Regions from separate parts of the Brevibacillus sp. NRRL NRS-603 genome, predicted to be linked through region 1. Evidence: a T-box and tRNA genes for the amino acid it is inferred to sense, from the RefSeq annotation. Region 1 holds a T-box; the other holds one or more tRNA genes.
The links. The T-box of region 1 lies ahead of ileS (isoleucine--tRNA ligase). A T-box ahead of a tRNA ligase gene usually reads a tRNA of that ligase, here a tRNA-Ile.

Region 1 (6,578 bases):
CGCTTTCCGTTGACGGCTTCATCTGATTGCAAGCCGTCCCAATCACTGCAAGGGAGATGATCAGCAACATCCCCATCACTTTTCTTCCCGTCTTAGTCATGTAGGCCTCACTCCTATTGCTTTATAGAAAGTATTCCGGAATGAATATTCATTCCGTTTTCTTCAAAAGAAGGATCAGAATTAATGAATTCTGATCGCATCCCAGCAAGCTTCCTCTACACCAGCAAGCAATTCCGGGGTTTCTTCGATCTCGCCAGCCTTGATGCACTTGTTCAATGCGATGAATGCCCCGTCCATAAGCGCAATCAATGCATCCGCAGGCAATGGACGGATGACCTTATTCTTTTGTCCCCGTTCAATGAACTCACATAAAAATGTTCGCAGCCTCATGTACGCTTCGCGGCTGGCTTCGTCTAGGTAGTGACCATTTGTATGGGAATCCAGAAACAGCAAGGCGTTCAAATTCTTTTTGGCGTAGCGAATCACCTGCTTCGCAATATGCCCAAATTGCTCACGTAAGTCATCAGATGTGTGAGGATAACCATCATTGATTGTCTCAAGCAGCTCCCCCACACATTCTTGAAACAGCGTATTGACGAGCGCCTCTTTGTTTTCGAAATAACGATAGATGGTACCGGCACCGACCCCTGCCTTTTCGGAGATCATCGGAACGGTCGTCCCATCAAAACCGCGATCTACAAACAAAACGAGCGCTGCATCCAAGATTAATTCGCGCTTGGTTTCAGACAAGTTCATGACTCCTCTCGTGCGGAATGAATTTTCATTCTGGAGGAAATTATAGTATACATATTGCTGGGGTGTCAAATGGCACTTGCTTGGATTACCTGTTGGCTGGAGATTTTTGGTTGCGGGCGATTATGCGGATGTTTGGTTTGACCCAGAATAATTAATACAAAACAGCTAGGGAACCGGCGTAAAAACCATGTTGCCTAGCTGTTTCTTTATCCATCTGCTTCGTTATCTGATGTGCAAACCAAATGCTTTATCTCCGAACGAGACCGTCTCCATATCTGCTGCTTTCGCAAAAGTCACATCCGAAACGAGTACACTTTCACGCAAAACATGATCAAAACGCTCCAATGCTGCTCGCAGCTCATCGTCCACATCCAGTGTGAGCTGGACACGTTTATCGATGGGCAAATCCAGCTTTTTGCGTGCATCCTGTATGACACGGATGACCTCACGAACCAAGCCTTCTTGCTCAAGCTCTTCTGTCAGTGTCGTATTCAAAGCCACGTGGAGCTGATAGCCGGATGCAGAAGCGAAGCCTTGCTTCCCTTGCTTTTCCACAAGCAGCTCATCTAGCGTAAGCCGCACACTCTCGCCTGCGACCTCCACATTCAAGTAGCCATTGTCTACTGCCTTCTGTGCATCGGCTGCGTTCAATTCTTTTAGGTACCCTTGGATTGGCCCAACGAGCTTGCCGTATTTTTTCCCAGCTACCTTCAGGTTGAGCTTGAAATGATACGTCACGAAGCTGCTGTCGCTTTGCTCTACCCGAATGTTTTTGACATTGATCTCGTCTTGGATAATGCCAGCAAATCGCTCGAGGTTAAATGGCTGCTCCATCGATACGATCAGCTCGGACAGAGGCTGTCTTGTCTTGAATCCAGTTTCGTTGCGAACATTTCGCGCCAGCTCCACGATTTGTCGAGCCGTTTCCATGTCCCGCTCAAGGGTTTCGTCGATTGCTTCTGTGTTCACCTTCGGATAGTCAGTCAAATGAACACTGCCTTCGCCCCCCAGATTGCCATACATATCTTCTGCGATCAGCGGCGCGTATGGTGCAATCATCTTCGCCAGCGTCAGCAACACTTCCCGCAGGGTCTGGTAAGCAGATACTTTGTCAGGCGTCATCCCGCTGCTCCAGAAGCGGTCCCGGGAACGACGGATGTACCAGTTGCTGAGCTCGTCTACGAACGCTTCAATATGTCCAGCCGGATTCATGAAATCGTAGGTTTCCAGACCTTTTACTACGTGCTGCAAGGTGGTATTCAAGCGGGAAAGTATCCAACGATCCAATTCGTTCACAGGTTGTTGCAGCGGATGCACTTCTGGCTTGAATGAATCAATCAAGGCGTATAGCGAATAAAAAGCATGCGTATTGTTGATCGTATCGATCACTTTGTACTTCGCCTCGGCGACGATCCGCTTGGAGAACCGCTTGCTGCTCCACGGCGCACTGTCAGACAAAAGCGCCCACCGGAATGCATCTGCACCGAACTCCTCGATTACCTCCCATGGATCGATCCCGTTTCCTTTGCTTTTGGACATTTTCTGACCGTGTTCATCCAAAACGTGACCGGTAGAGATGACCGCCTTGTAAGGCGCTTTTCCGTTATACAAAGTAGAAACTGCCAACAAGCTGAAGAACCAACCCCGTGTCTGATCGATTCCTTCTGAAATGATGTCGGCAGGGTACTGCTCCTGAAATACCTTTTCGTCGCCGAATGGATGATGGTACTGCGCAAACGGCATCGAACCGCTGTCGAACCACACATCAATGACCTCAGGAGTTCGCTCCATTGTACCGCCGCACGAGCAACGCAGCTTCACCTCATCCACAAACGGCTTGTGCAGCTCCAGCTTTTCGTCAAGTGGCGCCACGGATTTCTCGCGCAACTCTTTTACACTGCCTGGCGCATATTCGCTGCCACACTCCTGACAAAGCCATAGATTGAGCGGTGTCCCCCAATACCGATTGCGGCTAATATTCCAGTCTACAAGCTCTTCAAGGAATTTCCCGAAGCGCCCTTCGCGCAAGTGTCCCGGGTACCAATCGATCTTGCTGTTGTTTTCGATTAGCTGATCCTTGATCGCTGTCGTTTTGATGAACCAGCTCTCCATCGCGTAGTACAGCAGTGGCGATTTGCAGCGCCAGCAGAACGGATAGCTATGCTCATAGCGCTCCTTAGAAAACAACAGACCGCGATGAGACAAGTCTTTGACGATATCAACGTCGCAATCCTTGACGAAGCGACCCGCGAAATCCGAGATTTGATCGGTATAGCGGCCAGCCAAATTCACGACGTTCACGAAATCAAGCCCATGCTGGCGAGTCGTGCGATAGTCATCCTCCCCGTGCGCTGGAGCAGTATGCACGATGCCTGTTCCGCTCGTATCACTGACATAGTCCGCATCGACGACGATATGCCCTTGGTTTACCTTGAGATAGCCAAAAGGCGGCTCATACGGGGTGCCGACCCATTCTGCGCCTTTGTGTGTGGACAAAACCTCGTAGTCTTCCTGGAAGACTTTCTCCGCGAGATTTTTTGCTACGACGTACACTTCATCCTTGTGCTTCACCCGCACGTAATCGAGCTCTTTGTTAACAGCCAAAGCCACGTTGGCTGGAAGTGTCCATGGCGTCGTCGTCCACGCGAGGAAGATGTCATCGCTTGTCTTGCTTTTGAATTTGACCGTTGCGCTCAAGTCCTTCACGTCTTCATAGCCTTGCGCCACTTCATGGGAGCTGAGTGTCGTCTGGCAATCCGGGCAATACGGACTGACACGATGCCCTTTGTACAGCAGTTCTTTTTTATGAATGTCAGAAAGGATGTGCCAGACGCTTTCGATGTAGTCGTTGGTCAAGGTGACGTACGGATGCTCCATATCTGTCCAGTACGCGATGCCTTCCGTCAGCTCGCGCCATTGTTTTTCGTACTCGAAGACGCTGTTTTTGCACTCCTCGACGAACTTGGCCACCCCGTAGTTTTCGATTTCCTGCTTGCCGGAAATGCCAAGTCGCTTTTCGACCCCAAGCTCTACCGGGAGACCATGTGTATCCCAGCCTGCTTTGCGGACGACACGGTAGCCAGACATCGTTTTGTAGCGTCCGATAAAATCCTTGATGACCCGTCCGAGCACGTGACCGATATGCGGCTGTCCGTTGGCGGTCGGAGGTCCTTCATAAAAGACGAAATTAGGCTTTCCCAGCCGATTGTCCATCGACTTGCGAAATGTGTCGTCTTCCCTCCACTGATTCAGGACGCGCAACTCTCGTGTCCTTGCTTTTTCTTTTACGTCTACTTTCCTCATCATGTACACTCCTTCTTCTGTAGTTTGCGTAGAAGTGTAGGTTCATAGAACGCAAAAAAATCCCGCCCCCTAAGGGACGAGATTTGATCTCGCGATACCACCCTTGTTCCGAAATCTTCATGCAAGCATGTCAATTCGGCACCTCTACTACGTACCATCATACGCGTCCCTCGTAACGGTGGGATTCCGGGTCAGCTTACTCCAAATGCTTCAGCTTTCCTTCTCGGAGAGGATTTTCGGCTAAGTCTTGAACGTTGGCTTTCAGCACTAGGTCCAACTCTCTGGGGAACAAGGGGATTAGCTTACTCTTTCTCGTCAATGAATTTGTTGGTGTTCGATTCGTATACTCTTTTTACACTGGTTTCAAGAAAATGTCAAGGAAGCGACTTTCCCTCAAGGTTTTTTAGCGTTTGCGTCTCGAACCCCTTGTTGTCCTTCCTCAATAACTTCACGCCACTCCTGATTGCCATTGTCAACGGAATCTCTCCAAAGCCCATTGCCTGTATCCACCGCATATCGCCATATTTCCTGCTTCCGGTCGATAATGGCGCTATCGGTATCCATAATTCCGCCTTTTCCGTTAAATCTCTTTTTCAAATATTCCCTGGCATCCAGCAATCTTTGTTTTTCTTCCTCCACCAACGCTTTTACTTTTTCCTTGGTGTCTTCCGCGAGTTTTTTCTTCGCTTCTTTTTGACTGAGTGCGTCTTCTTTGGCATTTTCCTTCCACGCGTACCAAGCCTGCTTGAGCTTGTCGTATTCGCCCTGAAGGTGCTTTTTCAAGGCCTCTTCATCCTGCACGGTTATGTATGTCCCCGCTCCCGCATCCGCCACTTGCTTGAGCATACGCTGCCCTTCGTTATCAACGTCAAATCCGATAATGTTCACTACGGTCTTTATGCTCGACTTGTTCAGTGCTTTGGCTGCTTCTACGGGATTTCCTCCGCATGTTTCGATCCCGTCGCTCACCACGTACACGAATGTTTCGTTTGTCCCGGCTGGAATATCTTCTTGCACGGCTTGCAGCGCTTTTGCAATCGGTGTCCAGCCTGCTGGCTGTACTTTGCCCAATGCTTGTTGAAACGATTCCTTCTGATAGCCCGTCTCCGAATAAAAGGTCTCTGTACTTGCGCATGATAACGCTTTGTCTTGGTCACTGCCGCTTCCTTTATGCCCATATACTCGTAAAGAAATCGTCGCGTTTTTGGGAAGGACAGACGCGAATTGGTCAATTGCCTCTCTCGCTGCCTCCATCTTCGTTTTTTTGCCGACTTTTCCTTTCATGCTGCCACTCGCATCAATCAGCAAGGCAAAATGCGTTTTTTGCGTTTCCGGCAAGGTAATCTCCTCTGTCGGACGCTGCAAGTGAACGTCTACACTGGAATCAAAATTCGCAAACGTAAGAACAAACGGGCGATAATCCTCTCCGAGTAATTTCAGCAGCTCCTCGAGATATTGCTCCGATGTGAGTGTAGCTGGGAGCTTATCCAATTCTTTTTTGACCTTCTCTTCATCGTAATTCCCGCCAGCATAGGTCCCTACCACCTGGTTTGCCAATGCGAGCTCAAATGCCGTCAACTCGCGCTTGACAGGCGGCAATGGCTCTCTAGCCTGCGTTTGTGTGGATGTATCTGAAGTTGTCTGATCAGGCGTTTTCGTCTGCTCCTGTAGGTTTGCGGTTTGTTGTGTCGCAGAAGTGTCTTTTTGCGCAGGATCAGAGTCCGTACAGCCCGTCATCACTAGCATAAGAAACACAATAAACGATGCCCATTTCTTCAAAAAGCTTCCCCCTCCTCTTGCTCCACCCTACATTATGCTAAATCATTCCAATTTAAACAAATTATAAAAGATGTAGGCCGTTTTTCCTATAACGCAAAAAAGAGCAACACAAAGCGTTTCCACACTTTGGCTGCTCTTTTCCATTTACAAAACTTCTTAGGCCACTGCCCGTTTCACGCTGCGACGGCTTTCCACCTGCGACAAGAACAAGCTGAGAACCAGGATAATCGCGCCGAACAAATACGGTGCATTCAAATGAACCCCGTACAGCGTACCTGCCACTGCTGGGCCAAAAATATTTCCTAGACTCATGTAGGCATTGTTCATTCCTGCTACGAAGCCCTGCTCATCCCCCGCTCGCTTGGAGATCAGCGTGTTGATTGCTGGACGCATAATCGACGTCAGGGTAAAGAAGATAACCGTCAAAATCAGCATATACCAGAAGTTACCGGACAATAGCATCATCACCATCGATACAGCAGACAAGAAGAACGTCCAGTTAATGAGCTTCTTCTCGCCAAAACGAGTAATGAGCTTGCCGATCAGCGCTGCCTGCACAATCGTACCGGCAAGAGCACCCACTGTGATAATGATGGAAATATCGCGCGGAGTATAAGCGAATTTCGCGTCGACGAACAGCGGGAAGATAACTTCGAAGTTCGCCAAGCCAAACGTCATCGTAAAGACCAGCACCAGCATGATGAAGTACGACGATTGAAACGACTTGCCGAGTTGTACGA
Region 2 (6,578 bases), on a different contig from region 1:
AAGCGTTCAGCCTGAAACTAGAAGATTTCAAGGCGAAAAAACGGACAAAAACCGTCGCTTTCCCCCGTCAGATTGCGATGTATCTCTCCAGAGAGCTGACGGATGCCTCCTTGCCGAAAATCGGTGATGAATTTGGCGGCCGTGACCATACGACAGTCATCCATGCCCATGAGAAAATCTCTCGTGCACTGGCAAATGACCCTCATATGCAGACAACTATTCAGTCGCTCATTGAAAAGTTAAAAGCAAACCATTAAACCTGTGCATAACGCAAAAAGCCTATACACAACTTACCCACATGTGTATAGGCTCTCTTTTACGTAATGGACCCACATATCCACAAATCCACAGGCCCTATTACTACTTCTGTTAAAAAGATTTATCCTAATAAGTTATGATAAAGGCGCAGCCATTATGCAGATTCCAACCAAAAATAATGGCGCCGGAGAGGGAGGCTCACGTCGATGCATATTACCGTTCAGCGTGAAAAACTGTCGAACGCCGTATCGCATGTTAGCAAAGCAGTTTCTAGCAGAACTACGATTCCAATTTTGACCGGGATTAAAATCAAAACGGATGATGAAGGTCTGACACTGACAGCAAGCGATTCGGATGTGTCTATTGAAGTTCAGATCCCGCTGGAAGAAGCCGGAGAATGGGGAGTAACCGTTCATCAACCTGGTAGCATTGTGTTGACTGCACGTATTTTCAGCGAAATCGTCCGCAAGCTGCCAAGCAATGAAATCGATATTCAAGTGGATGATCGTCTCGTAACCAAAATTCGTTCCGGACAAGCTGAGTTCACCATTAACGGAATGGATGCCAGCGAATATCCACAGCTGCCGCATCTGGAAGAAGATAAAGTCTTCAGTGTTCCCTGTGATTTACTGAAAGCAATGATTCGCCAGACTGTTTTTGGTGTTTCCACTTCCGAAATGCGTCCGATCTTGACCGGTTTAATGTGGTCGCTTGATCAAGGCAAATTGCGTTTTGTGGCAACCGACAGCCATCGCTTGGCTAGTCGTACCGCAATGGTCGAATGCCCAGAGGATCTTTCTTTCCACAACGTGGTTGTTCCGGGTAAAAGCTGCAATGAATTGGTAAAAATATTAGATGACGACCAAAATCTCGCGGATATCGTTGTTGCGGACAATCAAATCCTGGTGAAGTCCAAGCATATCCTGTTCTATTCCCGTCTCTTGGAAGGAACCTATCCGGACACGACCAGAATTATTCCTCAAGGAAGCAAAACGGAGATCACCGTCAGCACCAAGGAGTTTTTGCAATCTATCGAGCGCGCTTCCTTGCTGAGCCGCGAAGGCAAATCGAACGTAGTCAAGCTCGTTACAATGCCTGATGGAACCGTCGAAATTACGTCCAATGCACCCGAGATCGGGAAAGTAACGGACATTTTGATGCCAAAAGCAATGAATGGCGAAGAATTGAAAATCTCCTTCAACGCCAAATACATGATCGATGCGCTGCGTGCAATCGATAGCGCGGAAATCAAAGCGAGCTTTAGCGGCCCGATGAGTCCATTTGTGATTCGTCCGACCGATCATGACTGGATGCTCCATCTGATTTTGCCGGTTCGTACGTACTAAAATGTTTTTACGTAAAAGAAAGGAGCCAAGCCATGCGTGAGGTTTCCATTAGCACAGACTATATTGCTCTCGGCCAATTTTTAAAGCTGGCTGAAATCATTGACACAGGGGGAATGGCCAAAGCTTTTTTGGCTGAGGTTCCGATCCAGATCAATGGTGAGCTGGACAACAGACGTGGACGCAAGCTATATCCTGGCGATGAAGTGGCGATTGAAGGCTATGGTCGCTATCAAGTGGTACGCCCCTGAGAGGAGAGCGTGATTCTTGTTTCTCAAGAACCTGTCGCTAACCAATTATCGCAACTACGAAACGATGTCCCTGTCGTTTGACGGTCCCATTCAGTTGTTTATTGGCAACAACGCTCAAGGGAAAACGAATGCTCTTGAATCGATCTATGTTTTGGCACTCGCCAAATCCCACCGAACGCCCCGTGACAAGGAGCTAATATCTTGGGATGCCGATTATGCCACGATCCGTAGCGATGTTCTTCGTCGCTACGGTTCTGTTCGTTTAGAGCTGCAGTTGACAACCAAGGGAAAGCGGGCCAAAATCAACGGAATGGAACAACAGAAGCTGAGTGCCTATGTGGGGGCATTGAATGTCGTCATGTTTGCACCTGAGGATCTTTCCATTGTCAAAGGCGCACCTGCCCAGCGCAGACGCTTCATCGATATGGAAATCGGTCAGGTTTCACCTACGTATCTTTATTATTTGAGCAATTACAACAAAGTGCTGGCCCAGCGAAATCAGCTTTTAAAGGATTTGGCCATGAAAAAAAGTAACTCGCTGGAAATGCTGGCAATTTGGAATACCCAATTAGCCGATTTAGCGGTAAAATTGTTACGGAAGCGTTTTGAGTTCATTCGGAAGCTGGAGACGTGGGCACAGGAAATCCACACCGGCATCACCGATGGCAGGGAAAGACTTTCTTTGCATTACGTTAACTCATCGCCCGTTTCAGAAGAGATGACGATAGATCAGGCTGTAGATAAAATGCTTGCTGCCTACGAAGAGGTTCGCGACCGGGAAATCATGCGGGGGAGCACCCTGATTGGTCCACACCGTGATGATTTTTCACTTAAAGTGAACAACATGGATGTGCAAACGTATGGTTCCCAGGGACAGCAACGCACCAGTGCGCTGTCCATTAAATTAGCCGAAATTGAGCTGATTAAAGAAGAAGTGGGAGAATACCCCGTTCTGTTGTTGGATGATGTCTTGTCAGAGTTGGATGAACATCGGCAAACATTGCTGCTCGAAACCATTCAGGATCGAGTACAGACGTTTGTAAGTACCACAGGTGTGGAAGGCTTAAAGCATCAGGTTCTCCAGCAAGCCTCTCGTTTTTACGTGAGGGAAGGGAAAATCTCCGGAGAAAGGTAGGGGGTACAGGGATGTTTATTCACATTGGTGGAGATACTGTGGTGAGCACGAAGGAAGTTATTTCCATACTCGATCATCAGACTGTGAAATCCTCAAAAATCAATAAAGCGTTCTTGCTCGAAAAAAGTAAGACAGTTGTTGACCATAGCGAGGAAGAAACGAAGTCTTATGTAATCACCCAGAATGCCATTTACTGTTCACCTATTTCTTCTCTGACGCTGAAGCGACGCGCTCAGTTCGTGGACAGCTTGGATCAGTTTCCCTTTGTACAAGCTGAAGTGGAGGAGTTGACAGAGTAGTGGATCAAGTGACGACGAAAGATACAAACTACGATGCGAGTCAGATTCAGGTACTGGAAGGGTTAGAGGCAGTTCGGAAACGTCCCGGCATGTACATCGGGTCGACCAGCAGCCGAGGTTTGCATCACCTGGTATGGGAGATTGTCGACAATGCCATTGACGAGGCGCTGGCCGGTTATTGCGACGAGATCTTGGTGGTCATTCATCCAGACAACTCCGTATCTGTAACCGATAATGGTCGAGGAATCCCGACTGGCATTCATGAAAAGACCGGGAAGTCTACTGTTGAAACCGTTTTGACTGTATTGCACGCCGGTGGTAAATTCGGCGGTGGCGGATACAAAGTGTCCGGCGGTCTTCACGGGGTAGGTAGCTCGGTAGTGAACGCGCTATCCGAATGGATGGAAGTCGAGGTTAAACAAAATAACCAGATATACTACATGCGCTTCACAGTAGGCGCACCGGATGCCGATCTTGCTGTCATAGGCGAGACCGATGAAACGGGAACAAAAGTAACCTTCAAGCCCGACCCGACTATTTTTACCGAAACAACTGTATTTGAGTACGATATTTTGCAAAAACGTATTCGCGAGCTGGCGTTCCTAAACAAAGGATTGCGCATCACGCTGAAGGATACACGTCCAGATCAGCAGAAGGAAGAATCCTTCTACTACGAGGGTGGTATCATCCAGTTCGTAGAATACTTGAATAAAAACCGGGAAGCCCTGCATGATGATGTGATTTATTGCGAAGGAGAAAAAGAAGGTCTTGTCGTGGAGGTTGCCCTTCAGTACAACGACAGCTATGTGAGCAACATCTACTCTTTTGCCAATAACATCAACACGCATGAGGGTGGTACTCACGAGACCGGATTTAAAACGGCTCTTACACGTGTTATCAACGACTACAGCCGCAAGTTTAACTTCCTGAAGGAAAAGGATCCGAATCTTTCCGGGGACGATGTGCGTGAAGGCATTACCGCGATTATCTCCGTAAAAATTCAAGAGCCTCAATTTGAAGGACAAACAAAAACGAAGCTGGGCAACTCGGAAGCGCGTAGCATTACTGAGTCTGTCTTCGGTGACCGTTTCAACACCTTTATGGAAGAAAACCCGGGCGTAGCCAAAAAAGTTGTGGAAAAAGCGCTCATGGCATCTCGTGCCCGTGAGGCAGCTCGTAAAGCACGTGAAATGACTCGTCGCAAGAGTGCACTGGAAGTAAGTGCTTTGCCGGGTAAATTGGCGGACTGCTCTTCCAAGGACGCATCCGAATCTGAATTGTTCATTGTAGAGGGTGACTCTGCGGGCGGTTCTGCGAAGATGGGACGCGACCGCCATTTCCAAGCCATTCTTCCTCTGCGCGGGAAGGTATTGAACGTAGAAAAAGCACGTCTGGACAAAATTCTCGGCAACAACGAGATCCGTGCCATTATTACGGCTTTGGGAACGGGTGTTGGAGAAGACTTTGATATTTCAAAGGCACGTTACCACAAAGTTGTCATTATGACGGACGCCGACGTTGACGGATCGCATATTCGTACGCTTCTGCTGACGTTCTTCTTCCGTTACATGAAACAGTTGATTGAAGCGGGGTATATTTATATTGCGCAGCCGCCTCTCTACAGCATTAAGCAAGGGAAGACGCTGCATTATGCTTATACCGACAAGCAGCGTGATGAGGTTCTCGCTACCTTGAAGGCTCAACCAAAGCCAAACGTCCAACGCTATAAAGGACTTGGCGAGATGAACGCGGATCAATTGTGGGAGACTACAATGGACCCAGAAGTCCGTACGTTGCTTCAGGTAGATCTCGAGGATGCTATGGATGCCGATATGGTGTTTGAGACACTGATGGGTGACGAAGTAGAGCCTCGCAGGGAGTTTATTGAGCAATACGCAGCAAATGTACGCGATCTTGATATTTAATGGGAACGAAGAAAAGCTTGTCCTTTACCGGGCAAGCTTTTTCTTAATGAAAATTTAAAAACACATTTGAAATATACAGTGAACATGACTTATAATGGATTTTGCTTTTGTTAAAAGCGTCTTTCACAAAAAAGTTCACCCACGCAATAAAAAAAATCAAATTTTCTATTGCAATGAATTTAAAAGTGTGATAGATTAAAGTTCCGGAAGTAATCACGGGCCTATAGCTCAGTTGGTTAGAGCGCACGCCTGATAAGCGTGAGGTCGGCTGTTCGAGTCAGCCTAGGCCCACCACTTACATAGCTGACATGACGACTTTGTCACGGAAGCGTTAGAATGGGGCTGTAGCTCAGTTGGGAGAGCGCCTGCCTTGCAAGCAGGAGGTCATCGGTTCGATCCCGTTCAGCTCCACCATTCTAAAACATCATTATTCCTCGGTAGCTCAGTTGGTAGAGCAATCGGCTGTTAACCGATCGGTCGGCGGTTCGAGTCCGTCCCGAGGAGCCATTCAAATGGCCCGTTGGTGAAGCGGTTTAACACAGCAGCCTTTCACGCTGTCATTCAGGGGTTCGAATCCCCTACGGGTCACCTAGCAAAACGCCCCCCTAATGAAATAGCGGGGGAATGTGGAGGCTTAGCTCAGCTGGGAGAGCATCTGCCTTACAAGCAGAGGGTCGGCGGTTCGATCCCGTCAGCCTCCACCACTTTTAGCAACTGAATGTTTTACATGGAGCTGTGGTGAAGTTGGAGTTCACGCCGGTCTGTCACACCGGAGGTCGCGGGTTCGAGTCCCGTCAGCTCCGCCATTTTTCTCAAGCGATGGCGAAATAATTGCGCTTGAGGCTCGGTAGCTCAGTCGGTAGAGCAGAGGACTGAAAATCCTCGTGTCGGCGGTTCGATTCCGTCCCGAGCCACCATTTATACAAAACACGCCGGTATAGCTCAATTGGTAGAGCACCTGACTTGTAATCAGGGGGTTGTGGGTTCAAGTCCTATTGCCGGCACCACTTTTTCTTTGAAAGTTGAATAAGGTTTGCTTTTGAAGGACAAGCTTGGGGAGATAGTGAAGTGGCTAAACACGGCAGACTGTAAATCTGCTCCCTCCGGGTTCGGCGGTTCGAATCCGTCTCTCCCCACCATCTTTACTTCATGGCTATTGGGGTATAGCCAAGCGGTAAGGCAACGGACTTTGACTCCGTCATTCCTAGGTTCAAATCCTAGTACCCCAGCCATTTTTCGAGAGCCATTAGCTCAGTTGGTAGAGCATCTGACTTTTAATCAGAGGGTCGAAGGTTCGAGTCCTTCATGGCTCACCAGTTTTTAAAAAGCGAGAGATTGAATTTTATATGCGGTCGTGGCGGAATTGG

Region 2: it encodes a tRNA-Ile, which carries the amino acid that the T-box ahead of ileS (isoleucine--tRNA ligase) is inferred to sense. The anticodon was not compared.

The regions. Positions count from the first base shown of each region.
Region 1 is NZ_PXZN01000005.1:54,221-60,798, reverse strand. Features, by position in the region: gene C7R94_RS01810 (efflux RND transporter periplasmic adaptor subunit) at 1-100, opposite strand, end outside; gene C7R94_RS01805 (TetR/AcrR family transcriptional regulator) at 181-756, opposite strand; gene ileS (isoleucine--tRNA ligase) at 979-4,059, opposite strand; T-box leader at 4,129-4,387, opposite strand; gene C7R94_RS01795 (VWA domain-containing protein) at 4,453-5,838, opposite strand; gene C7R94_RS01790 (MFS transporter) at 5,995-6,578, opposite strand, start outside.
Region 2 is NZ_PXZN01000025.1:62,980-69,557, forward strand. Features, by position in the region: gene dnaA (chromosomal replication initiator protein DnaA) at 1-257, shown strand, start outside; gene dnaN (DNA polymerase III subunit beta) at 465-1,604, shown strand; gene yaaA (S4 domain-containing protein YaaA) at 1,637-1,852, shown strand; gene recF (DNA replication/repair protein RecF) at 1,869-2,987, shown strand; gene remB (extracellular matrix regulator RemB) at 2,999-3,286, shown strand; gene gyrB (DNA topoisomerase (ATP-hydrolyzing) subunit B) at 3,286-5,211, shown strand; tRNA gene C7R94_RS20640 (tRNA-Ile) at 5,429-5,505, shown strand; tRNA gene C7R94_RS20645 (tRNA-Ala) at 5,550-5,625, shown strand; tRNA gene C7R94_RS20650 (tRNA-Asn) at 5,643-5,718, shown strand; tRNA gene C7R94_RS20655 (tRNA-Glu) at 5,726-5,799, shown strand; tRNA gene C7R94_RS20660 (tRNA-Val) at 5,840-5,915, shown strand; tRNA gene C7R94_RS20665 (tRNA-Asp) at 5,941-6,017, shown strand; tRNA gene C7R94_RS20670 (tRNA-Phe) at 6,053-6,128, shown strand; tRNA gene C7R94_RS20675 (tRNA-Thr) at 6,143-6,218, shown strand; tRNA gene C7R94_RS20680 (tRNA-Tyr) at 6,266-6,350, shown strand; tRNA gene C7R94_RS20685 (tRNA-Gln) at 6,369-6,443, shown strand; tRNA gene C7R94_RS20690 (tRNA-Lys) at 6,452-6,527, shown strand; tRNA gene C7R94_RS20695 (tRNA-Leu) at 6,560-6,578, shown strand, end outside.